2 linked regions of the Azoarcus olearius genome follow. The protein of the gene in region 1 interacts with the protein of each later gene in a pairwise test. Links are inferred from orthologs where the notes say so. Each region holds a gene or a part of one and is shown on either strand. Other genes may lie near its edges.

Region 1 (11,338 bases):
CGGCAACTACGACTACCAGCACAAGTACTTCACCGACGACACCCGCTACGACTGCCCCTGCGGCCTGCCGCAGGCCGAAGAAGAGGCGCTGCAGGCGCTGATCCTCAAGAGCGCGCGCGTGCTTGGCTGCCGCGGCTGGGGCCGCGCCGACCTGATCCTGACCCCCGAAGGGCGGCCCTATTTGCTGGAGATGAATACTTCGCCCGGCATGACCGGCCATTCGCTGGTGCCGATGTCGGCACGTGTGGCGGGCATGTCGTTCGAAGCGCTGTGTCTGGCGATTCTCGCGGGAGCCCGTCTTGGCTGAGTTCCGCACGCGCGCCTCCGCCGCTGCTGCCCCGCGTGGGGCGGCGCGCGAGCGCGAGCGCGCGCGCGTGGAGCGCGGTCTGTGGCACCGGCCTGCGCTGCTGCACCTGATCTCCGACCTGTTGATGCTGTTCGCCGCGGTGGCGTTCGGCTGGGCGCTGGTGGCGTGGTTCGTGTCGCGGCCGCTGTTCCCGCTGCGCGAGGTGATCCTGCTGTCGCCGGCGGAGGAAGTGACCGAGGCCCAGCTGGAATACGTCGCCCGCACGGCGATCCGCGGCAACTTCTTCACCGTCGATCTGGAGGCGGTGCGCGAGGCGTTCGAGTCGGTGCCCTGGGTGCGCCGCGCCGAAGTGCGCCGCCGCTGGCCCGACGGTATCGAGCTGCGGCTGGTGGAGCAGCGCGCGGTGGCGTCCTGGAAGCCGGTGGAAGGCGGGGAGCCGCGGCTGGTCAATTCCGACGGCGAGCTGTTCGCCGCGACGACGACCGATCCGATGCCCGCGCTGGCGGGCCCGCAGGGCACCTCGCAGCGCCTGCTCGCGCGCTATCAGCAACTGGGGGCGATGCTGCAGCCGCTGAACCTGCATGTGGTGGGGGTCAGCCTGTCGGCGCGCGAGGCCTGGCAGCTGACGACGGACAACGGAATGGTGATCCTGCTCGGACGCGAGTCGGAGCAGGGCGTGCTCGACCGGCGACTGAAGCGTTTCATCGCCGCGTGGCCGCAACTGCAGCAACACGTGGGAACCACGGTGGCGGTGGCCGACCTCCGCTACCCGGGCGGATTCGCATTGACGCCGGCGGACGGCGTCATCGCAGGAAAAGGCAAGCAATGAGCAAGGAATACAAGGAACTGATCGTCGGGCTGGACATTGGCACCGCCAAGATCACCTGCATGGTGGCCGAGGTGCGGCCGGACGGCCGGCTCAATGTCGTCGGCCTCGGCACCCAGCCGACCAGCGGGTTGAAGCGCGGCGTGGTGGTGAACATCGAGGCCACGGTGGACGCGATCTCGCGCGTGATCCAGGAGGTCGAGCTGATGGCCGACTGCAAGATCCGCGATGTGTACACCGGCATCGCCGGCAGCCACATCAAGAGCTTCAACTCAAACGGCATGGTCGCGATCAAGGACAAGGAGGTCACGCCGCTCGACGTCGAGCGCGTGATCGAGGTCGCGCGCGCGATGCCGATCCCGGCCGAGCAGCAGATCCTGCACATCCTCACCCAGGAATTCATCATCGACGGCCAGGGCGGCGTGCGCGAACCCATCGGCATGAGCGGCGTCAAGCTGGAAGTGAAGGTGCACATCGTCACCGGCGCGGTGTCGGCGGCGCAGAACGTCATCAAGTGCGTGCGCCGCTGTGGCCTTGAGGTGATGGACCTGATCCTGCAGCCGCTGGCTTCCAGCTACGCGGTGCTGACCGAGGATGAGAAGGAGCTCGGCGTCTGTCTGGTGGACATCGGCGGTGGCACCACCGACATCGCCGTGTTCACCCAGGGCGCGATCCGCCATACCGCGGTGCTGCCGATCGCCGGCGACCAGATCACCAACGACATCGCGATGGCGCTGCGTACCCCGACCGCCGAGGCGGAGGACATCAAGATCCACCAAGGCGTGGCAATGCACCAGATGGCCGACGCCGAGGAAATGATCGAAGTGCCGGGCGTGGGCGATCGTCCGCCGCGCAAGCTGTCGCGCCAGGCGCTGGCCGACGTCATCGAGCCGCGCGTGTCGGAGCTGTTCGAGCTGGTGCAGGCGGAGTTGCGCCGCAGCGGCTACGAGGAACTGCTGTCGTCCGGCATCGTGCTGACCGGCGGTTCGTCGGTGATGCGCGGCATGGCCGAGCTGGGCGAGGACGTGTTCCACATGCCGGTGCGCATCGGTTCGCCGCAGTACGACGGGGGCTTGGCCGACGTCGTCTGCCAGCCACGCTACGCCACCGCGATGGGCCTGGTGATGGAAGGCGCGGCGCAGCGCCGGCGCGGCATCCAGGCGCGCGACACGCGTTCGGTGAAGCAGATCTTCGGGCGCATGAAGGCCTGGTTCGAAAAGAATTTCTGACCGCAGACATAAATGCAGTCATTTTGAATGAGTACCTGTGTTCGGCCCGATATTTAGTAGTAGACTTTATGGTTAATACTAGATACGGGTCGGTCGGGTGTCGGTTGAATAGCAGGGCCGTTTTCCATGGAGGCGAGGCAAATGTTTGAAATCGTTGAGAAAGAACCGACCGGAACGATCATCAAGGTGATCGGCATCGGGGGCGCCGGTGGCAACGCCGTCGATCACATGATCCGCGAGGGAGTGCAGGGGGTGCAGTTCATCTCCGCCAATACCGATGCGCAGGCGCTGTCGCGCTGCCTGGCGTCGACCAAGATCCAGCTCGGCGTCACCGGTCTTGGCGCCGGTTCCAAGCCGGAAGCCGGCCGCGCCGCGGCGCAGGAGTCGCGCGAGCAGATCGCCGCCGCGCTCGAAGGTGCCCACATGTGCTTCATCACCGGCGGCATGGGTGGCGGCACCGGTACCGGCGCCGCGCCGGTCGTGGCGGAAATCGCCAAGGAAATGGGCATCCTGTGCGTTGCCGTGGTGACCAAGCCCTTCGATTTCGAGAACCGCATCCGCGTTGCCGAAAGCGGCGTCGAGGAACTGACCCGCCACGTCGATTCGCTGATCGTGGTGCTCAACGACAAGCTGCTCGACGTGTTCGGTGACGATGCCGGCTTCGAGGAGTGCTTCCGCTCTGCCGACAACGTGCTGCGCTCGGCCGTCGGCGGCATCGCCGAGATCATCAACGTGCCGGGTCTGGTCAACGTCGACTTCCAGGACGTGCGCACCGCGATGGCCGAAATGGGCCGTGCCATGATGGGGTCGGCCGAAGCCTCCGGCATGGACCGCGCCCGCATCGCCGCCGAGCAGGCCGCCGTGTCGCCGCTGCTGGAGGGCACCGAGCTGTCCGGCGCGCGCTGCGTGCTGATCAACATCACCGCCAGCAAGTCGCTGAAGATGTCGGAAGTGCGCGACGCGGTGAAGACGGTGCAGGCCTTCGCCGCGCCGGAAGCCTTCGTCAAGTACGGCACCGTGTTCGACGAGAGCATGGGCGACAACATCCGCATCACCGTGGTCGCTACCGGCCTGGGCACCCCGCGCGCCGCGCGCCAGCCGGTGATGCAGGTTGTGCAGGGCACCGGCACTTACGGCCCGATGGGCGGTGTCGATGCCAACCCCGCGATGCCGGAGGTGTTCCGCACCGGCCGCGGCGGCGCCCGCACCACCGTGGATGCGATGGCGAGCAACGGCATGGGCAATTACGACATCCCCGCTTTCCTGCGCCGTCAGGCCGACTAAGCACTGCGGCGTCCAGCCGCAGCCGACGGGCATCCCGTGCGTGCCGCCGCCTCCGGCGCGCGCGGGATGCCCGTCGCTTTTTCCTATCGCCGCGATAGCGCCCCCGCTGCCGGAAGCCCTCCATGGCACGTGCTAAACTATTGGCGTGATGAAGGAAAACAACAAATGATCCGGCAACGTACGCTCAAGTCCACGGTCAAGGCGACCGGGGTCGGCCTCCATGGCGGGCGCAAGGTCAACCTTGTGCTGCGGCCTGCTGCGCCGGATACCGGCATCGTCTTCCATCGCGTCGACCTCGATCCGCCGCTCGACCTGCCCGCCGATCCGTACGCCGTCTGCGACACCCGCATGTGCTCCGGGCTGGAGAAGGGCGGCCAGAAGGTCGGCACCGTCGAGCACCTGATGTCCGCGCTGGCCGGGCTGGGTATCGACAATCTGCATATCGACGTCGATGCGCCGGAAATTCCCATCCTCGACGGCAGCTCCGGCCCCTTCGTGTTCCTGCTGCAGTCCGCCGGCATCGAGGAGCAGAAGGCGCCCAAGCGCTTCCTGCGGGTCAAGAAGCCGGTGGAGTACCGCGAGGGCGACAAATGGGTGCGGCTGGAACCCTACGACGGTTTCCGGCTCGACTTCTCGATCGTCTTCAATCATCCGGCCATCGACAGCACCTCGACCGCGGTCAGCATCGACTTCGCCACCCACTCCTATGTGCGCGATGTCGCGCGGGCGCGCACCTTCGGCTTCATGCAGGATGTCGAGTTCATGCGCGCCAACGGGCTGGCGCTGGGTGGCAGCCTGGAAAACGCGATCGTGATGGACGAGTACCGGGTGCTCAACGCCGACGGGCTTCGCTACGCGGACGAGTTCGTCAAGCACAAGGTGCTCGATGCGATCGGCGACCTCTATCTGTGCGGCCATCCGCTGCTGGCGCGTTATTCGGCTCACAAGTCCGGCCATGCCTTGAACAACCAGATCCTGCGTGTGCTGCTCGAAGACCGCAGCGCCTGGGAGATCGTCAGCTTCGAACGCGAGGCCGCGACGCCGCCGGCGGTGGCCCACCAGTTCGCGCCGGTGCTGGCGGCCGCGTGAGCGCTCCGCACCCATCAAAAACCGGACGGGCGCAATGCTGATCATGCGGCTCGCCATCCTGCTCGTGGTGCTGGGCACCGGCGGCTCGCTGCTGCTGTGGCTCGCCACCGGCAAGCCGCGCTACAAGGCGTGGGCGTGGAAAAGCCTGCGCTTCGGGCTGGTCGTGGTGTTGGTGTTCTTCGCGCTGCTTCTGGTCGAACGGGTGCTCGCCCCCACCCTTTGACGCTTCAGCTGCTGCGTCGCGCCAGCCGTTCCAGCGATGCGCGCAGCGGCGAATCCGCCGGCAGCGTGGCGGCAAAGTCGGTGATGCTGCTGCGCGCCGTCTGCGAGATGTGGCGCTCCGGCGGCGGCCGGCGCCATTCCGCCTGCTGTGGCGTCGCCACCTTCACCTTGATCGACTGCAGCGGATAACCGGCCTGGAGAAACTGGGCCTGCAGGCTGGGCAGCATCTGCTTGAGCCGGCTGGCGGCCGCCCCGCCCTGTGCGGCGATGACGAGCGCGTCGTCCTTGATGTTGGCGACGCGGCACGCGTCGGCCAGCGCCGGCGGCAGCAGGCGTTCCAGCACGCCCTGCAGGCGGCGCAGCCGGGCGGCGTGGTCTTGCAGGCGGGCGAGGGCGTCGCCGCTGCCGAGGTAGCGTTGCAGGAGTCGGGTCATGGTGCGGCGCGGAGGGCGTTTTGGTGGCGCCAGTGGCGCGTCATGGGGCGATTAACGCGACATGATAAACTCGCCGCTTTGCCGAATCGACCTCGCCCCCATCTCATGATCTCCGGTCTGCTCAAGAAACTCTTCGGTAGTCGCAACGACCGTCTCATTCGCCAGTATTCCCAGAACGTGCGCAAGATCAACGCGCTCGAGCCGGAGATCGCAGCGCTTTCCGACGAGGCCCTGCGGGGCAAGACCGGCGAGTTCCGCCAGCGGCTGGCGGACGGTGCGACGCTGGACGATCTGCTGCCGGAAGCGTTCGCCGTCGTGCGCGAAGCCGGCAAGCGGGTGCACGGCATGCGCCACTTCGACGTCCAGCTGATCGGCGGCATGGTGCTGCACGACGGCAAGATCGCCGAAATGCGCACCGGCGAAGGCAAGACCCTGGTCGCAACGCTCGCCGCCTACCTCAACGCGCTGCCCGGCAAGGGCGTGCATGTCATCACGGTCAACGACTACCTGGCCAGCCGCGACGCCGAGATGATGGGGCGCATCTACGGCTTTCTTGGGCTCACTACCGGCTGCAACCTGTCGCGCATGGGCCATGCGGAGAAGCAGCTCGCCTACGCTGCGGACATCACCTACGGCACCAACAACGAATTCGGCTTCGACTACCTGCGCGACAACATGGTCTATGCGACCGGCGAGCGGGTGCAGCGCGGCCTCAACTTTGCCGTGGTCGACGAGGTGGACTCCATCCTAATCGACGAGGCGCGCACGCCGCTGATCATCTCCGGCCAGGCCGAAGACCACACCGACCTTTACCTGAAGATGAACCAGGTGGCACCGCTGTTGAAGCGCCAGGAAGGCGGGCTGGACGACAAGGACAGCGTGATCGAGCCGGGCGACTACACGGTCGACCTCAAGGCCCATCAGGTGCTGCTCACCGAGCAGGGCCACGAGAATGCGGAACAGATCCTGGTGCGCATCGGCCTGCTGCCGGAAGGCGCCGGGCTGTACGAGCCGGGCAACATCCTGCTGGTGCATCACCTTTACGCCGCGCTGCGCGCCCATGCGCTGTACCACAAGGACCAGCACTACGTGGTGCAGAACGGCGAAGTCGTCATCGTCGATGAATTCACCGGCCGCCTGATGGCGGGCCGGCGCTGGTCCGACGGGCTGCACCAGGCGGTCGAGGCCAAGGAAGGCGTACGCATCCAGGCCGAGAACCAGACGCTCGCCTCGATCACCTTCCAGAACTACTTCCGCATGTACGGCAAGCTCGCCGGCATGACCGGCACCGCCGACACCGAAGCCTTCGAGTTCCACCACATCTACGGTCTGGAAACGGTGGTGATCCCCACCAACCGGCCGATGGTGCGCAAGGACGAGAACGACAAGGTCTACCGCACCGCCAAGGAAAAATGGGAGGCGGTGATCGCCGACATCGCCGACTGCGTCAAGCGCGGCCAGCCGGTGCTCGTGGGTACCACTTCCATCGAGACCAACGAATACCTTTCCGGCCTGCTGAACAAGGCGAAGATCGCCCACCAGCTGCTCAACGCCAAGCAGCACGACAGCGAAGCGCAGATCGTCGCCCAGGCCGGCCGTCCCGGCGTGGTGACCATCGCCACCAACATGGCTGGCCGCGGTACCGACATCGTGCTCGGTGGCAATATCGAGAAACCGGTGTCGCAGGTGCGCGACGACGACAGCGTGCCCGCCGCCGAGAAGGAAAGCCGCATCGCCGCGCTGCGCGAGGAATGGCGCAAGGTGCATGAACAGGTGATCGCCGCCGGCGGGCTGCACATCATCGGCACCGAACGCCACGAGTCGCGCCGCATCGACAACCAGTTGCGCGGCCGTTCCGGCCGCCAGGGCGACCCTGGCTCCAGCCGCTTCTACCTGTCGCTGGAAGATCCGCTGATGAAGATCTTCGCCGGCGAGCGTCTCAACGCGATCATGGTCCGGCTGAAGATGCCCGAAGGCGAGGCGATCGAGCACGGCATGGTGACGCGCTCGCTCGAATCCGCCCAGCGCAAGGTCGAGCAGCGCAACTTCGACATCCGCAAGCAACTGCTCGAATACGACGACGTCGCCAACGACCAGCGCAAGGTCATCTACCAGCAGCGCAACGAACTGCTCGAAACCGAGGACATCTCCGAAACCATCCAGGCGATGCGTCAGGGTGTGCTGCACGACCTGTTCCGCACCTATGTGCCGGTCGACAGCGTGGAAGACCAGTGGGACATCGCCGGCCTGGAGCAGGCGCTGGCCTCGGATTACCTGCTTAAGCTGCCGCTGCTGGAGTGGGTGAAGGCCGAGCCCAACCTCGACGACGAAGCGATCCTGAAGCGCATCATCGATGCCGGCGAGGAAGCCTACGCGGCCAAGATCGCCCAGGTGGATGCCGCGGCCTGGCACCAGTTCGAACGCAACGTGATGCTGCAGAGCCTGGATACCCACTGGCGTGAGCATCTGGCGGCGCTCGACCACCTGCGCCAGGGCATCCATCTGCGCGGTTACGCGCAGAAGAATCCCAAGCAGGAGTACAAGCGCGAAGCGTTCGAACTGTTCGAGACCCTGCTCGACACGGTCCGGGCGGATGTCTCCAAGCTGCTGATGACGGTGCAGATCCGCACCGAAGCGCAACTGGACGAGGCGGAAGCGCCGCCCGAGATGGAAAACGTGCAGTATCACCACGCCGATTACGACGAAGCGCTGGCGGCGGCCGCGGCCAGCACGGCGGAGACGCCGGTGCAGGGCGGGCCGAAGGTGGGCCGCAACGACCCTTGCCCGTGCGGATCGGGGAAGAAATACAAGCATTGCCATGGCAAACTGAGCTGACCGTGCGGCGTCGCCACAGCTTTGAAGGACGGCCCCTTGCGGGCCGTCTGCATTTGCGGCGGCGGGGAGAGGGATCATGGCGAACAGACCCGACGACAAGAGCGGCGCACAGCGTCCGCAGCAGGCACGCGAACCACGTGGCGCGCAGGAATGGGTGGTGCATATCCGCGAGCAGGAGATGCCGGGATTCGGCGCCACGGTGGCGGCGGTGCACCGCGTCACCGGCGACGAGCAGGCCTCCGCCGGGCGCCTCGCCCAGGTCATCCTGCAGGATGCGGCGCTCACCACCAAGGTGCTCAAGCTTGCCAACAGCGCCTACTACAACCCCACCCGCCAGCCAATCAGCACCATCAGCCGCGCCATCGTGGTGCTCGGCTTCAATGTCGTCGTCGAGATCGCGATCGGCATCATGCTGGTCGATGCGCTGCTGACCGGGGGCGTGCGCCAGCGCGTGGTGGCCGAGATGGCGCGTTCCTTCCATGCCGCGGTACAGGCGCGCGCGCTGCTGCAGTTGCGCAAGGAGCGCGTGGGCGAGGAAGTCTTCATCGCCGCGCTGCTGGCCCGCGTGGGCGAGATGGCGTTCTGGTGTTTTGGCGGCGCCACCGCGCAGCGGCTGGATGGCCTGCTCGGCGCCGGCAACCTGGGGCCGGAGGAGGCGCAGCAGGCGGTGCTCGGCTTCGGCCTGCGCCAGCTTTCGCTGGGCCTGGCACGCGAATGGCGCCTGGGCAGCCTGCTAGTCGAGGTGCTCGAAGCGCGCCCGCGTCCCACGGTGGAGGAACTGGCGGTGGCGCACGCCCATCGTCTTGCCGCCACGGCCGAGAAGGGCTGGGACAGTCCGGCAATGGAGGCGATGTTCGAAAGCCTCGCGGTGTTCACCGGCGAGCCGGTGGAAGTCTTGCGGCCGCTGCTGGCGGCCAGTGCCGCGGAGGCCGCGCAGATCGCGAGCTTTTACGGCGCCAGCGAGGCCGGGCGGATGATTCCGCTGCCGGCTCCGGCCGTACTGGATACCGCCGCCGCCGAACCGCTGAAGGAGGCGGACCCGCTGCTGCAGCTGCGGATCCTGCGGGAAATATCCGGACGGGTCGCGGCGGGGGCGTCGGTGGGCGAGGTGCTCGAGCTCGTGCTCGAGGGCATCTACCGCGCGGTGGGCTTCGAGCGGGTGTTGTTCGCGCTGCTCGCGCCCAACCGCCAGCAGTTGGTCGGCAAGGCGGCGCTCGGGCGCGGTGCGGAGGCCTTGTCGCAGCGTTTCGTATTCACGCTGGACCAGGCGGCGGACGATCTGCTCAACGCCTTCTTCCGCTCACCGCGATTGATGCGGCTGGGCCCCGGGCAGCACCCCGCGGGCCTGGACGCGGGGCGGCTCGAACTGGTGGCCGGCGCCGCGCATGGCTGCATCGCGCCGATCCAGGTGCAGGGACGCCTGATCGGGCTGTTCTACGCGGACCGCCCCCGCGCCCGGACGCCGATCGACGACGACAGTCTGGCCAGCATGTTGCTGTTCAGCCAGCAGGTTTCCCTTGCCGCCGCGCGCGGCCTGCCGGGGGCCCGCCAGCAGTAGCGACCGGATCGGCTATGATCGCGGGCGCCCGTATCCACCCAGCCGGCCCGCCGCCGGCTGCTCTTACCAGTCCGGAGACATCCGCATGGCAGTCAATCTGAATACCCCGAATCCCGCTGACCTCCTGCCGGTTGCCGGCGTCCGACTCGGCGTGGCCGAAGCGGGCATCCGCAAGGCCAATCGCCGTGACCTGACGGTGATCGAGCTGGCCGCTGGAGCGCGTGTTGCCGGTGTGTTCACCACCAACCGCTTCTGCGCTGCGCCGGTGCAGGTGTGCAAGGCCAACCTCGCCGCCGGCAATCCTATTCGCGCGCTGGTGATCAACACCGGCGTCGCCAACGCCGGCACCGGCGAGCCCGGGCTGGCGGCGGCCAACGCCACCTGCGATGCGCTCGCACGCGGACTCGGCATCGACGCCGGCCAGGTGCTGCCGTTTTCCACCGGCGTGATCCTCGAGCCGCTGCCGGTCGATCGCCTGGTCGCCGGCCTGCCGCGCGCGATCGCCGACCTGCGCGCCGACGCCTGGTTCGATGCGGCCCACGCGATCATGACCACCGATACGCTGGCGAAGGCGGTGTCGAGCACCGTGGAGATCGGCGGCCGCACGGTCACGCTCACCGGCATCAGCAAGGGCGCCGGCATGATCAAGCCCAACATGGCGACGATGCTCGGCTATCTCGCCTGCGACGCCGCCGTCAGCCAGGCCCTGCTCGACGAACTGGTGAAGGAGGCGGCCGACCTGTCCTTCAACAGCATCACCGTCGATGGCGACACCTCCACCAACGACTCCTTCATCCTGATCGCCACCGGCCAGGCGGGCCATGCCGAAATCACCGACCCCGCCTCCGCCGACTACCGGGCGCTGCGCGATGCCGTGGTCGATGTCGCGATCCGTCTTGCGCAGGCCATCGTGCGCGACGGCGAGGGCGCCACCAAGTTCATGACCATCGCGGTCGAAGGCGGCAAGGACCGCGAGGAGTGCCGCAAGGTGGCTTATGCGGTGGGGCATTCGCCGCTGGTCAAGACCGCCTTCTTCGCCTCCGATCCCAACCTCGGTCGCATCCTCGCGGCGATCGGCTATGCCGGCATCGGCGATCTGGACGTCGCTGCGCTGCGGGTGTGGCTGGGCAGCCCGCAAGAGTCCGTGCTGGTCGCCGAGCACGGCGGCCGCGCCGCGAGCTATCGCGAGGAGGACGGCGCCCGCATCATGAAAGAGGCGGAACTGACGATCCGCATCGACCTGGCCCGCGGCGGCGCCAGCGCGACCGTGTGGACCTGCGATTTCTCCTACGACTACGTCAAGATCAACGCCGATTATCGGAGCTGAGCGGCGCTCCGGCGCGGCCGGGTGGCGTGATATCGTCATGGCGCCCGGGCGCGGCAGCGTGCGGGTGCGGTCGCGCCGCTGCGACCGCCCCAGGCGCCGATCACCGGAGGGGGGATGGTAAGGCCAAGCAGGCGGGCGGCTTTCGCTTGCCATATCGGCGGACGCGCCGAACAGCAGGATCGTGCTGCGTGCTTCACCAGCCGTGACGGCCGCAATCACCTGCTGGT
Region 2 (11,195 bases), 780 kb from region 1 along the record:
GGCCACATGGTCGCGCCACACCACGCGACAGAATCCTGGATGGGCGGCATCGTCGACGCGGATCACGCTACAGCGTTCATCCTGCCAGACGAGCTTGGCACGGTCGATCTGGCACAGCGGGCAATCCACTTGCATGGCGGGCAAACCTGGCCGGAGGGGATGCCAACTTTAACGCGCCGGCATCGGCGTGGATAAGGAAAATTTACGCACTTCGGATGGGGGTGGCGCAGGGCGGGGCGGCCACCGTGGGCAGCATCCCGAGTTCGTCGGGCACGCCGTGGCGGAACGACATCAGGGTGCCGGACGGCATCCGGTGCCAGGTCTCGTTGTCGGTCAGCGGAATGGTCGCAATCACCGCCACCCGGTCGTTGGGCGTGGTGACCTCGCTGAAGTCCACCGCCAGGTCTTCGTCCGCCAGATGGGCCAGCGCAAACGGCGCTTGTCGCAGCACGTAGGCGAGGCGCGAGGAGCAATGGGCAAACAGGCGCTCGCCGTCCGACAGCAGGAAGTTGAATTCGCCGTGGCGGCCGATCGCGGTTGCCAGTTCGGCCAGGCAGGCGTGCAGCGCGGGCGCCGGCGGCGGGCGGTCGCCGAAACGGCGGGCGAGTTCGTCGAGGATGTGGCAGAACGCGGTTTCGGAGTCGGTGCCGCCGACCGGCTGAAAGCGGCCGGACAAGGCCGGCGCGTAGTTCAGCAGGTTGCCGTTATGGGCGAATATCCAGTAGCGCCCCCACAGCTCGCGCTGGAACGGGTGGGTGTTTTCAAGCCGGATCTCGCCCTGGGTCGCCTTGCGGATGTGGGCGATGACGTTGAGCGAGCGGATCGGGTATTGCCGCACCAGCTCGGCGACGGCGGAGTCGGCGCTGGCGCAGGGATCGAGGAACAGGCGCACGCCCTTGCCTTCGAAGAACGCGATGCCCCAGCCGTCACGGTGGTGGTCGGTCAGGCCGCCGCGGGCGCGAAAGCCGGTGAAGGAAAAGCAGATGTCGGTGGGCACATTGCAGTTCATGCCCAGCAGCTGGCACATGGCGGGCTCCGGCGGCGAACGGGAGTTCGATTATAGGCGCCGGGCTGGCTGCCGCCGTGTCCCTCAGCGGCGCTGCATGCCCTTCATCATCGCGTCGAGATCGATGCCGCCGACGCCCTGGCGCACGATGTCGCCGGGTTTCTGGCCGGGCTGGCATTCGCCCAGCCAGCGCGAATCCTGCCGCATCGTCATGCTGGCCATGCCTTGCAGCGGCGGGTTGTAGGTGCTGTACAGCTCACCGCTGTAGCGGGTGGTGAAGTCGCCGGTGAAGCTGCCGCGCAGGTTGGCGAGGCTGCCTTCGATGCGGCACACCGCGCTGAAGGTGCTGCGTTCGCCTTCGCGGCGCCAGGTCTGCTGCTCGCAGCCGCCCTGCTTGCCGCCGCGCTGGTACAGGATGTCGTCGGTGTTGGGGCCGACGCACATCTGCAGCATCTGGGTGAGGCCGCCGAGTTCCACCAGCGTGGTCTTCATTTCCCACAGGCCGGGCTTGCGGCGCGGCATGTCGGCCGGCGGCTCGGCCAGGGTGGGTGCGGCGACGAGCGCGGCGAGCGCGCCGGCGAGGATGGAAAGTCGGCGTTGCATGGGACGGCTCCGGTGCACAAGCCGGCAGGATAAGCAGTGCGGCCAGGCAAGGAAACCGCGCCGGGGTAAGCGCAGGTTTCGGCCGCCAGCGCTCAGCCGGCCAGCTTCTTCTTCAGCAGTTCGTTGACCTGGGCCGGGCTGGCCTTGCCCTTGCTCGCCTTCATGACCTGGCCGACCAGGGCGTTGAAGGCCTTGTCCTTGCCGGCGCGGAATTCCTCGACCGACTTCTGGTTGGCGGCGAGCACTTCGTCGATCATCGCTTCGATCGCGCCGCTGTCGGTGACCTGCTTGAGGCCCTGCTTGTCGATGATTTCGTCAGCACTGACGCCTTCGCCGTTCCACAACGCCTCGAACACCTTCTTGGCGATCGCGTTGGAGATGGTGTTGTCGGCGATGCGCGCCACCAGGCCGGCGAGCTGGGCTGGCGATACCGGCGACACGGCGATGTCGAGTTCGGCCTTGTTGAGGCGCGCGGCGAGGTCGCCCATCACCCAGTTGGCGCAGGGCTTGGCGAGCGCGGCGCCGGCGGCGTCCACGGTGGCCTGGTAATACGTGGCGACTTCCTTGGACGCGGTGAGCGTGGTGGCGTCGTAGGCGGAGAGGCCGAGCTGCTCGATGAAGCGGGCCTTCATCGCTTCCGGCAGTTCCGGCATCTCGCCCTGCACCCGCGCCTTCCATTCCGGCGAAATCACCAGCGGCAGCAGGTCCGGGTCGGGGAAGTAGCGGTAGTCGTGGGCGTCTTCCTTGGAGCGCATCATGCGCGTCTCGCCGGTGTCCGGATCGAACAGCACGGTGGCCTGCTGGATGGTGCCGCCGTCCTCGATGGTGTCGATCTGCCACTGCACCTCGTAGTCGATCGCCTGCTGCAGGAAGCGGAAGGAGTTGAGGTTCTTGATCTCGCGCCGGGTGCCGAACTGCTCTGCGCCCTTTTTGCGCACCGAGACGTTGGCGTCGCAGCGGAACGAGCCTTCCTGCATGTTGCCGTCGCAGATGTCGATCCAGCGCACCAGCGCATGCAGCGTGCGGGCGTAGGCCACGGCTTCCGCCGACGAGCGCATGTCGGGTTCGGAGACGATCTCGAGCAGCGGCGTGCCGGCGCGGTTGAGGTCGATGCCGCTCATGCCGTGGAAGTCTTCGTGCAGGCTCTTGCCGGCGTCTTCTTCCAGATGGGCGCGGGTCAGGTTCACCGTCTTCTCGTAGGCGTTCTCACCTTCGCCGACGCGGATGGTGATGGTGCCGCCCTGCACCACCGGCAGCTCGAACTGGCTGATCTGGTAACCCTTGGGGAGGTCGGGGTAGAAGTAGTTCTTGCGCGCGAACACGCTGGTCGGCGCCACCGTGGCGCCGATCGCGAGGCCGAAGCGGATCGCGCGTTCGACCGCGCCGCGGTTGAGCACCGGCAGCACGCCCGGCAGCGCGATATCGACCGCGCTCGCCTGGACGTTGGGTTCCGCGCCGAAGGCGGTGCTGGCGCCGGAGAAAATCTTCGACGCGGTGTTGAGCTGGGCATGGACCTCCAGCCCGATGACGACTTCCCAATCCGATCTGCTCATGTTCGTTTCCGTTGTTTCAGGCGGTGCACGGCCAGGGTCGGGCCGGCACGTTGCGCGTCAATTGCATTGTCCGCTCGGGCGGTCCACCAGGATGGGCCACACGTACTCGAAAGTGCCCTTGCTGCAGCGGTTGGCGCACTGGGTGAAGGCGACCGTGACCTGGTCGCCCTGTTCCCACATGCGCACCGTGCAACCGTCGCGGGCCCGCAGTTCCACATGGGTTTCGGCCGGCACCTGGCGGAAGTCCGCCAGATCGAAATGGCAGCTGCCGCGGCGTGGCACCTCGACATTGGCGGCGAAGCCGCGCACCTGCGACGCGCTGACGTCGAGCCGGGTGGAGGCCGCGTAGCCGGCTTCGTCGCGGAAGGTGCAGTCGGCCTGCACCGTGAGCGGCCGGATCGGCATCGGCTTCAGGCGGCCGCGGGCGGCTGTCGGCGCTTCTTCCATCTCTTCGGCTTCCTGCCGGGTGGCCGGCTCGGTTCCGGCCGGGGGCGTCGCGCAGGCCGCCAGCCACAGCGCTAACCCGGCTGCGGCGATGCGGCCGGCGAGGCGGAGGGCGAAGCGGGCCATGGGCGTTACTCGGGGCGCTGCAGATGCCAGTCGCTTGCCTGCTGGTACTGGTGTGCAGTGGCCAGCAGGCGGCTTTCGCCGAAGTAGTTGCCGATCAGCTGCAGGCCCACCGGCAGGCGCCCGGCGCCGAAACCGCAGGGGTGGGACAGGCCGGGCAAGCCGGCGAGGTTGACCGCGATCGTGTAGATGTCCGACAGGTACATCTGCACCGGGTCGTCCGCCTTCTCGCCAATCGCCCACGCCGTGGTCGGGCTGGTGGGGCCGGCAATGACGTCGCACTGCGCGAAGGCGGCCTGGAAGTCCTGCGCGATCAGGCGGCGCAGCTTCTGCGCCTGCAGGTAGTAGGCGTCGTAGTAGCCGTGCGACAGCACATAGGTACCGACCAGGATGCGGCGCTTGACCTCGGCGCCGAAGCCTTCCGCGCGGCTCTTGCAGTACATGTCGTTGAGGTCGCCGTATTCCGCGGCGCGGTGGCCGTAGCGCACGCCGTCGAAACGGGACAGGTTGCTCGACGCCTCGGCCGGCGCGATCACGTAGTAGGCGGGCACGGCCAGTTTGGCGTTGGGCAGGCTGACCTCGACGGTGACGGCGCCGAGCGCGCGGTACTGGTCGAGCGCGGCGTCCACCGCTGCGCGCACGTCGTCCGCCATGCCTTCGGCGAAGAACTCGCGCGGCAGGCCAATGCGCAGGCCGGCGAGCGGCTTGCCGCCGGCGGTGGGCGCGAGTGCGGCCGCGTAGTCCTCGGCCGGGCGGTCGAGGCAGGTGGAGTCGCGCGGATCGAAGCCGGCCATGGCCGTGAGCAGCAGCGCGCAGTCTTCCGCCGAAGCGCCGAAGGCGCCGCCCTGATCGAGCGAGGAGGCGTAGGCGATCATGCCGTAGCGGCTGACGACGCCGTAGGTGGGCTTGATGCCGGTGACGCCGGTGTGCGAGGCGGGCTGGCGCACCGAGCCGCCGGTGTCGGAGCCGGTGGCAAGCGGCACCAGGCGGGCGGCCACCGCGGCCGCCGAGCCGCCCGACGAGCCGCCGGGAATGCGGGTGGTGTCCCACGGATTGCGCACCGCGCCGTAGTGCGAGGACTCGTTCGACGAGCCCATCGCGAACTCGTCCATGTTGGTCTTGCCCAGGCTGACGGCGCCGGCGTCCTTCAGCCGGCTGACGACGTGGGCGTCATAGGGGCTGACGAAGTCGGCCAGCATCTTCGAGCCACAGGTGGTCAGCACGCCTTCGGTGCAGAACAGGTCCTTGTGCGCGAGCGGGATGCCGGTGAGCGGACCGGCAGTGCCGGCGGCGATGCGGGCGTCGGCCGCGCGCGCGGCGGCGAGCGCGCCTTCGCGGTCGATCGTGATGAAGGCGTTGAGGGCCGGATTGCGTTCCGCGATGCGGTCGAGGAAGAGCGTGGCCAGCTCGACGCTGGAAACCTGCCGGGTGTCGAGCGCGCGGCGCAGCTCGGAAACGGAAGCGTTGATCATGGGCGGGAAGCGTGTGGGCGCGGCCGGCAGCACAGGGGTGCCGGCCGCGGGTTCATTCGATGACCTTGGGCACCAGATACAGGCCGGCCTCGGTCTGCGGGGCGACGGACTGGAAGGCGCTGCGGCGGTCGGTTTCGGTGACCACGTCGTCGCGCAGGCGGGTGGCCAGCTCCTGCGGATGGCTCATCGGCTCGACCCCGGCGGTGTCGACCGCCTGCATCTGCTCGATCAGGCCGAAAATGCCGTCGAGCTTGGCGCGAACGGCGTCGATTTCACCCTCGGAAATCGCCAGGCGGGCGAGGCGGGCAATGCGGCCCACCTGTTCATTGGACAACGACATGGGGAAACAAAACCTGCTGAATCGACAAAGGTTTGTAGGTTATCATATCCGCCTTTGGCCTGGCTCCGGGCCCGCCCCTCCGCGGCGCTTCTTCCCCACCGGTTTCGGAATCCCTCATGTTTGGTTTTCTGCGCTCTTATTTTTCCAACGATCTCGCCATCGACCTTGGCACTGCGAACACGCTGATCTACGTGCGCGGCAAGGGCATCGTGCTCGACGAACCCTCCGTGGTCGCCATCCGCACCGAGGGCGGTCCCAACGCCAAGCGCACCATCCAGGCGGTGGGCCACGCGGCCAAGCAGATGCTTGGCAAGACCCCGGGCAACATCACCGCGATTCGCCCGATGAAGGACGGTGTCATCGCCGATTTCGTCGTCACCGAGCAGATGATCAAGCAGTTCATCAAGAAGGTGCACGATTCCCGCCTGCTGTCGCCCAGCCCGCGCATCATCATCTGCGTGCCCTGCGGCTCCACCCAGGTCGAACGCCGCGCGATCCGTGACGCGGCCCTCGCCGCAGGCGCCTCGCAGGTGTATCTGATCGAGGAACCGATGGCCGCGGCGATCGGCGCCGGCCTGCCGGTGTCGGATGCCACCGGCTCCATGGTGGTCGACATCGGCGGGGGCACCACCGAAGTCGGCGTGATCTCGCTCGGCGGCATGGTCTATGCCGGCAGCGTGCGCGTCGGCGGCGACAAGTTCGACGATGCCATCGTCAATTACATCCGCCGCAACTACGGCATGCTGATCGGCGACACCACCGCCGAGAACATCAAGAAGAACATCGGCTCGGCCTTCCCCGGCTCCGAAGTGCGCGAAATGGAAGTCAAGGGCCGCAACCTGGCCGAAGGCATCCCGCGCAGCTTCACCATCTCGTCCAACGAAATCCTGGAAGCGCTCACCGAACCGCTCAACCAGATCGTCTCCGCGGTCAAGATCGCGCTGGAACAGACCCCGCCCGAACTCGGCGCCGACATCGCCGACCGCGGCATGGTGCTAACCGGCGGCGGTGCGCTGCTGCGCGACCTCGACCGCCTGCTGATGGAGGAGACCGGCCTGCCGGTGATCGTGGCCGAGGAGCCGCTGACCTGCGTGGCGCGCGGCTGCGGCCTGGCGCTCGACAAGATGGACAAGCTCGGCTCCATCTTCACGTCGGACTGATCCGCGCAGTCACGGCGTTTTTCCTGCTGATCCGGAAATCCCAGGATGTCCCTCGCCGGCCATCAGCCGCCTCCTATTTTCCGGCGCGGCCTCGCACCGCTGGCGCGCCTGTTCCTGCTCGTCTCGGTCTGCCTGGCGATGCTGGTGGCCGACCTGCGCTTCCGCTACCTGGAGGTCTTCCGCCAGGGGCTGTCGGTGGTGACCTACCCGCTGCAGATGGCCGCGGCGACGCCGGCCGATTTCGTGCGCAACGCCTCGCGCTATTTCGCCACGCTGATCGAGGTCCAGCTCGAAAACGCCGACCTGCGCCGCCAGCAGCTCGGCGCGGCCGAACGGCTGCTGCGCTACGAGCAGCTCGAGCAGGAATACAAGCAGCTGCGCGGTCTGATGCAGATGGCCGAGCGGGTGCAGGTAAAGAGTGTCGCCGCCGAAATCCTCTATAACGCGCCCGATCCCTTCGCGCGCAAGGTCATCCTCGACCGCGGCGCGCAGCAGGGGGTCGAGGCCGGCCTGGCGGTGGTCGATTCCGACGGCGTCATCGGCCAGGTGACGCGCGTCTATCCGATCCAGTCCGAAGTCACGCTGCTGACCGACCGCAACCAGGCGATCCCGGTGCGCGTGCTGCGCAACGGCTTGCGCGGGGTGCTGTTCGGTACCGGCCAGGGACGCATCGAGCTGAGGTTCGTGATCGCGGGCGCCGATATCCAGGTGGGCGACATGCTGGTCACCTCGGGGCTGGACGGCGTGTTCCTGCCCGGTTTGCCGGTGGCCGAAGTGCTGTCGGTCGACCGCGAGGCGGAGGCCTTTGCGCGCATCGTCTGCAAGCCGGTGGCGGGCGTCGAGCGCAGCAGCCAGGTGCTGGTGCTGGGCCGCGCCGAACCTCCGCCGCCCATTCCGGTCGATCCTGCGCCGGCGCCGCCGGCCGAAGGGCGGCGGGCCCGCCGTGGCGATGGAGGACACTGACCCATGCAGCCGACAAATCGTTCGAGTCGCATCCTGCTGCCGGTCCGGCTCGGCTTCATCTATTTCAGCCTGATGGTCGCGCTCGCGCTCGCTTACGTCCCCACGGGCCGGTTTCCGGGCGTGCCCGACTGGGTGGCGCTGGTGCTGGCCTTCTGGTGCATCCGCGAACCGCTGCGCATCGGCATGGGCGCGGGTTTCCTGTTCGGCGTGCTCGTCGATATCGGTCAGGGGGCGGCGATGGGGCAGCATGCGCTCGCCTACGTCGTGCTTGCCTATCTGGCCACCGGCCTGGCGCGCCGGGTGATGTGGTTTCCGCCGCTGCTGCAGGCGCTGCATGTGTTGCCGATGCTGCTGGCGTCGCAGATGCTGATGGTGGCGGTGCGGCTGATCGCGGGGGCCGAGTTCCCCGGCTGGGCGTATTTCCTGTCGAGTTTCACTGCCGTCGCGCTGTGGGTGCCGCTGAACTACCTGCTGCTGCTGCCGCAATACCAGCCGGTCGACCGGGACGACAACCGGCCGATCTGATCCGCGCCCATGACCGAGTTTCGCACCCCGGCCCAGGAAAAATCGCGCTTCCGCAACCGTGTGGTGGTGGCAGCGCTGTTCATCCTCGCCTGCTTCGCGCTGCTGGCGATGCGCTTCTACTACCTGCAGGTGACGCGGCACGCGTATTTCCACACCCGCGCCGAGGACAACCGCATCGCACTGCTGCCGGTCGTGCCCAACCGCGGCACCATCACCGACCGCAACGGCGTCGTGCTGGCGCGCAACTATGCCGCCTACACGCTCGAGATCACACCGTCCAAAGCGGGCGACCTGGAGGCGACGATCGACGGCCTCGCCGAAGTCGTCACCATCGAGCCGCGCGACCGCCGCCGGTTCCGCAAGGTGCTGGAGGAAAGCCGCAACTTCGAGAGCGTGCCGATTCGCACCCGGCTGACCGACGAGGAGGTGGCGCGCTTTACCGCGCAGCGTTACCGCTTCCCCGGCGTGGAGGTCCAGGCGCGGCTGTTCCGCGACTATCCCGAGGGCGAGGTCGCGTCGCACGTGATCGGCTACATCGGCCGCATCAACGATCGCGACGTGGAGCGCATCGAGGAGCGCGGCCAGACTGCCAACTACCGCGGCTCCGAGTACATCGGCAAGGCCGGGCTGGAGCAGTCCTACGAGGCCGAACTCCACGGCCAGACCGGTTTCGAGCAGGTGGAAGTGAACGCCGGCGGGCGCGCCGTGCGGCGGCTGTCGCGCACCGCGGCGATGGTCGGCAACAACCTCGAGCTGACGCTGGACATCGAACTGCAGAAGATCGCCGAAAACGCGTTCGGCAACCGGCGCGGCGCGCTGGTCGCGATCGAGCCCGGCACCGGTGGCGTGCTCGCGCTGGTGTCCAAGCCCACCTTCGATCCCAACCTGTTCGTCGAGGGCATCTCCGCGCAGGACTGGAAGCAGCTCAACGATTCGCCCGACCACCCGCTGCTCAACCGCGCCATCTTCAGCGCCTACCCGCCCGGCTCCACCTTCAAGCCCTTCATGGCGCTCGGCGCGCTGACCACCGGCAAGCGCACGCCGGGCTACGTGATGGCCGATCCGGGCTACTTCGTGTCGGGCGGCCACCGCTTCATGGACGACAAGGTCGGCGGCCACGGCATGGTGGATCTGCACAAGTCCATCGTCGTGTCCTGCAACACCTTCTACTACCAGCTGGCCAACGACATGGGCATCGACGGCATCGCCGACTTCATGCGTCCGCTCGGCTTCGGCTCGCGCACCGGCATCGACGTGCCGGGCGAGGCGGAAGGCGTGCTGCCGTCGCCGGCCTGGAAGAAGAAGCGCTTCCGTCGTCCCGAGCAGCAGCGCTGGTTCGGTGGCGAGACGATTTCGGTCGGCATCGGCCAGGGCTACAACGCCTACACCCCGCTCCAGCTTGCCAACGCACTGGCCACCGTCGTGAGCGACGGCAAGGTGTTCCGCCCCCACCTCGTCCGGCACGTGGTCGACGCGCGCGACAACCGCCGCGTAATCGAGCCGGAGCCGCTGCGCCAGCTCAACTTCAAGCCGGAGCACCTCGCGCTCGTGCGGCGCGCGATGGTGGACGTCAACAAGAGCGGCACCGGGGCACGCGCGTTCGCCGGCGCGCCCTACGAGGTCGGCGGCAAGACCGGCACCGCGCAGGTGTTCTCGTTGAAGGGCGCCAAGTACGTCGAGGGGCGCGTCAGCGAGCGCCTGCGCGACCACTCCTGGTTCATCGCTTACGCGCCGGCCGACAACCCCAAGATCGCGCTCGCGGTACTGGTCGAAAACGGCGGCTTCGGCGCCCAGTCGGCGGCCCCGATCGCACGCCAGGTGATCGACTACCACCTGCTCGGCAAGCGGCCCAACCAGCCCGCCGGCGAGGATGCGGATGCACCGGAGAGCACCGAATGAGCGATCACCGCTTCAATCCGCTGCTGTTGCTGCGCGCGGTGCTGCGTCCGATCGACCCGGTGCTGATGCTGGTGCTGATGATGTTGCTCGGCTACGCCTTTGTGCTGATGGCGAGCGCGTCGCCAGACCGGCTGGACTCGCAACTGGTCAACACCACCGTGGCGCTGCTGGCGATGTGGGTGGCGGCCTGGCTGCCCAGCCAGCGCTTGCTGAGTTTCGCGCTGCCCTTGTATGCGCTGGGCGTGGTACTGCTGGTCGCGGTCGAACTGTTCGGCGAGGTCTCGAAGGGCGCGCAGCGCTGGCTGCACGTCGGCGTGACCCGCATCCAGCCCTCGGAGCTGATGAAGATCGCGATGCCGCTGATGCTGGCGTGGTACTTCCAGCAGCGCGAGGCCAAGATCGGCCTGCGCGAGTTCATCGTCGCCGGCCTGCTGCTGGTGGTGCCGGTAGGCCTGATCCTGATCCAGCCCGATCTGGGCACCAGCCTGCTGGTGACCGCCGCGGGCTTCTACGTGATTTTCTTCGCCGGCCTGTCGTGGAAGCTGATCGTCCCGGTCGGCCTCGTCGGCATCATAGGCATCGGCTCCATCGTCGCCTTCGGCGACACCCTGTGCCAGCCCGACGTCGATTGGTTCGGCCTGCGCGAATACCAGAAGCAGCGGGTATGCACCCTGCTCGATCCCACGCGCGACCCGCTGGGCAAGGGCTTCCACATCATCCAGTCCACGATCGCGATCGGCTCCGGCGGCGTGGTCGGCAAAGGCTGGATGGACGGCACCCAGACCCACCTCGCCTTCCTGCCCGAGCGGCATACCGATTTCATCTTCGCGGTGCTCGCCGAGGAGTTCGGCCTGGTCGGCACGCTGGTGCTGCTCGTCACCTATCTGGCCTTGCTCGCGCGCAGCTTCCAGATCGCCACGCAGGCGCCGACGCTGGCGACCAAGCTGCTGGGCGGGGCGATGGCGATGATCTTCTTCACCTATGCGTTCGTGAACATGGGCATGGTCAGCGGAATCCTGCCGGTGGTGGGTGTGCCCTTGCCATTCATCAGCTATGGTGGGACGGCACTGGTCACCTTGTGCCTCGGGGTGGGTATCCTGATGGGCA

The links.
Region 2: the proteins of ftsA (region 1) and dqs_RS00920 interact in binary tests that used the Escherichia coli proteins (3 or more experiments, as listed by UniProt). The link is inferred for Azoarcus olearius from one-to-one orthologs.

The regions. Positions count from the first base shown.
Region 1 is NZ_CP016210.1:988,754-1,000,091, forward strand. What follows is about bases 248-3,247. They hold ftsA (cell division protein FtsA), read left to right. Parts: upstream 248-1,132; coding sequence 1,133-2,362; downstream 2,363-3,247. Other genes in these bases: dqs_RS04710 (D-alanine--D-alanine ligase), read left to right, coding at 248-307; dqs_RS04715 (cell division protein FtsQ/DivIB), read left to right, coding at 300-1,136; ftsZ (cell division protein FtsZ), read left to right, coding at 2,504-3,247. Outside these bases: more of dqs_RS04710, read left to right, coding at 1-247; more of ftsZ, read left to right, coding at 3,248-3,646; lpxC (UDP-3-O-acyl-N-acetylglucosamine deacetylase), read left to right, coding at 3,812-4,735; dqs_RS04735 (hypothetical protein), read left to right, coding at 4,770-4,958; dqs_RS04740 (DciA family protein), read right to left, coding at 4,963-5,391; preprotein translocase subunit SecA, read left to right, coding at 5,497-8,226; dqs_RS04750 (HDOD domain-containing protein), read left to right, coding at 8,303-9,784; bifunctional glutamate N-acetyltransferase/amino-acid acetyltransferase ArgJ, read left to right, coding at 9,870-11,111; dqs_RS04760 (PP2C family protein-serine/threonine phosphatase), read left to right, coding at 11,226-11,338. UniProt on the Escherichia coli protein: Essential cell division protein that assists in the assembly of the Z ring. May serve as the principal membrane anchor for the Z ring.
Region 2 is NZ_CP016210.1:200,646-211,840, forward strand. Bases 4,823-7,679 are described here. They hold dqs_RS00920 (rod shape-determining protein), read left to right. Parts: upstream 4,823-5,657; coding sequence 5,658-6,701; downstream 6,702-7,679. Other genes in these bases: gatA (Asp-tRNA(Asn)/Glu-tRNA(Gln) amidotransferase subunit GatA), read right to left, coding at 4,823-5,201; gatC (Asp-tRNA(Asn)/Glu-tRNA(Gln) amidotransferase subunit GatC), read right to left, coding at 5,254-5,541; mreC (rod shape-determining protein MreC), read left to right, coding at 6,747-7,664; mreD (rod shape-determining protein MreD), read left to right, coding at 7,668-7,679. In the rest of the region: dqs_RS00885 (HIT family protein), read right to left, coding at 1-129; dqs_RS00890 (class II glutamine amidotransferase), read right to left, coding at 203-1,027; dqs_RS00895 (DUF3617 domain-containing protein), read right to left, coding at 1,091-1,609; Asp-tRNA(Asn)/Glu-tRNA(Gln) amidotransferase subunit GatB, read right to left, coding at 1,702-3,162; dqs_RS00905 (hypothetical protein), read right to left, coding at 3,220-3,732; more of gatA, read right to left, coding at 3,738-4,822; more of mreD, read left to right, coding at 7,680-8,189; mrdA (penicillin-binding protein 2), read left to right, coding at 8,199-10,088; rod shape-determining protein RodA, read left to right, coding at 10,085-11,195. UniProt on the Escherichia coli protein: Forms membrane-associated dynamic filaments that are essential for cell shape determination. Acts by regulating cell wall synthesis and cell elongation, and thus cell shape.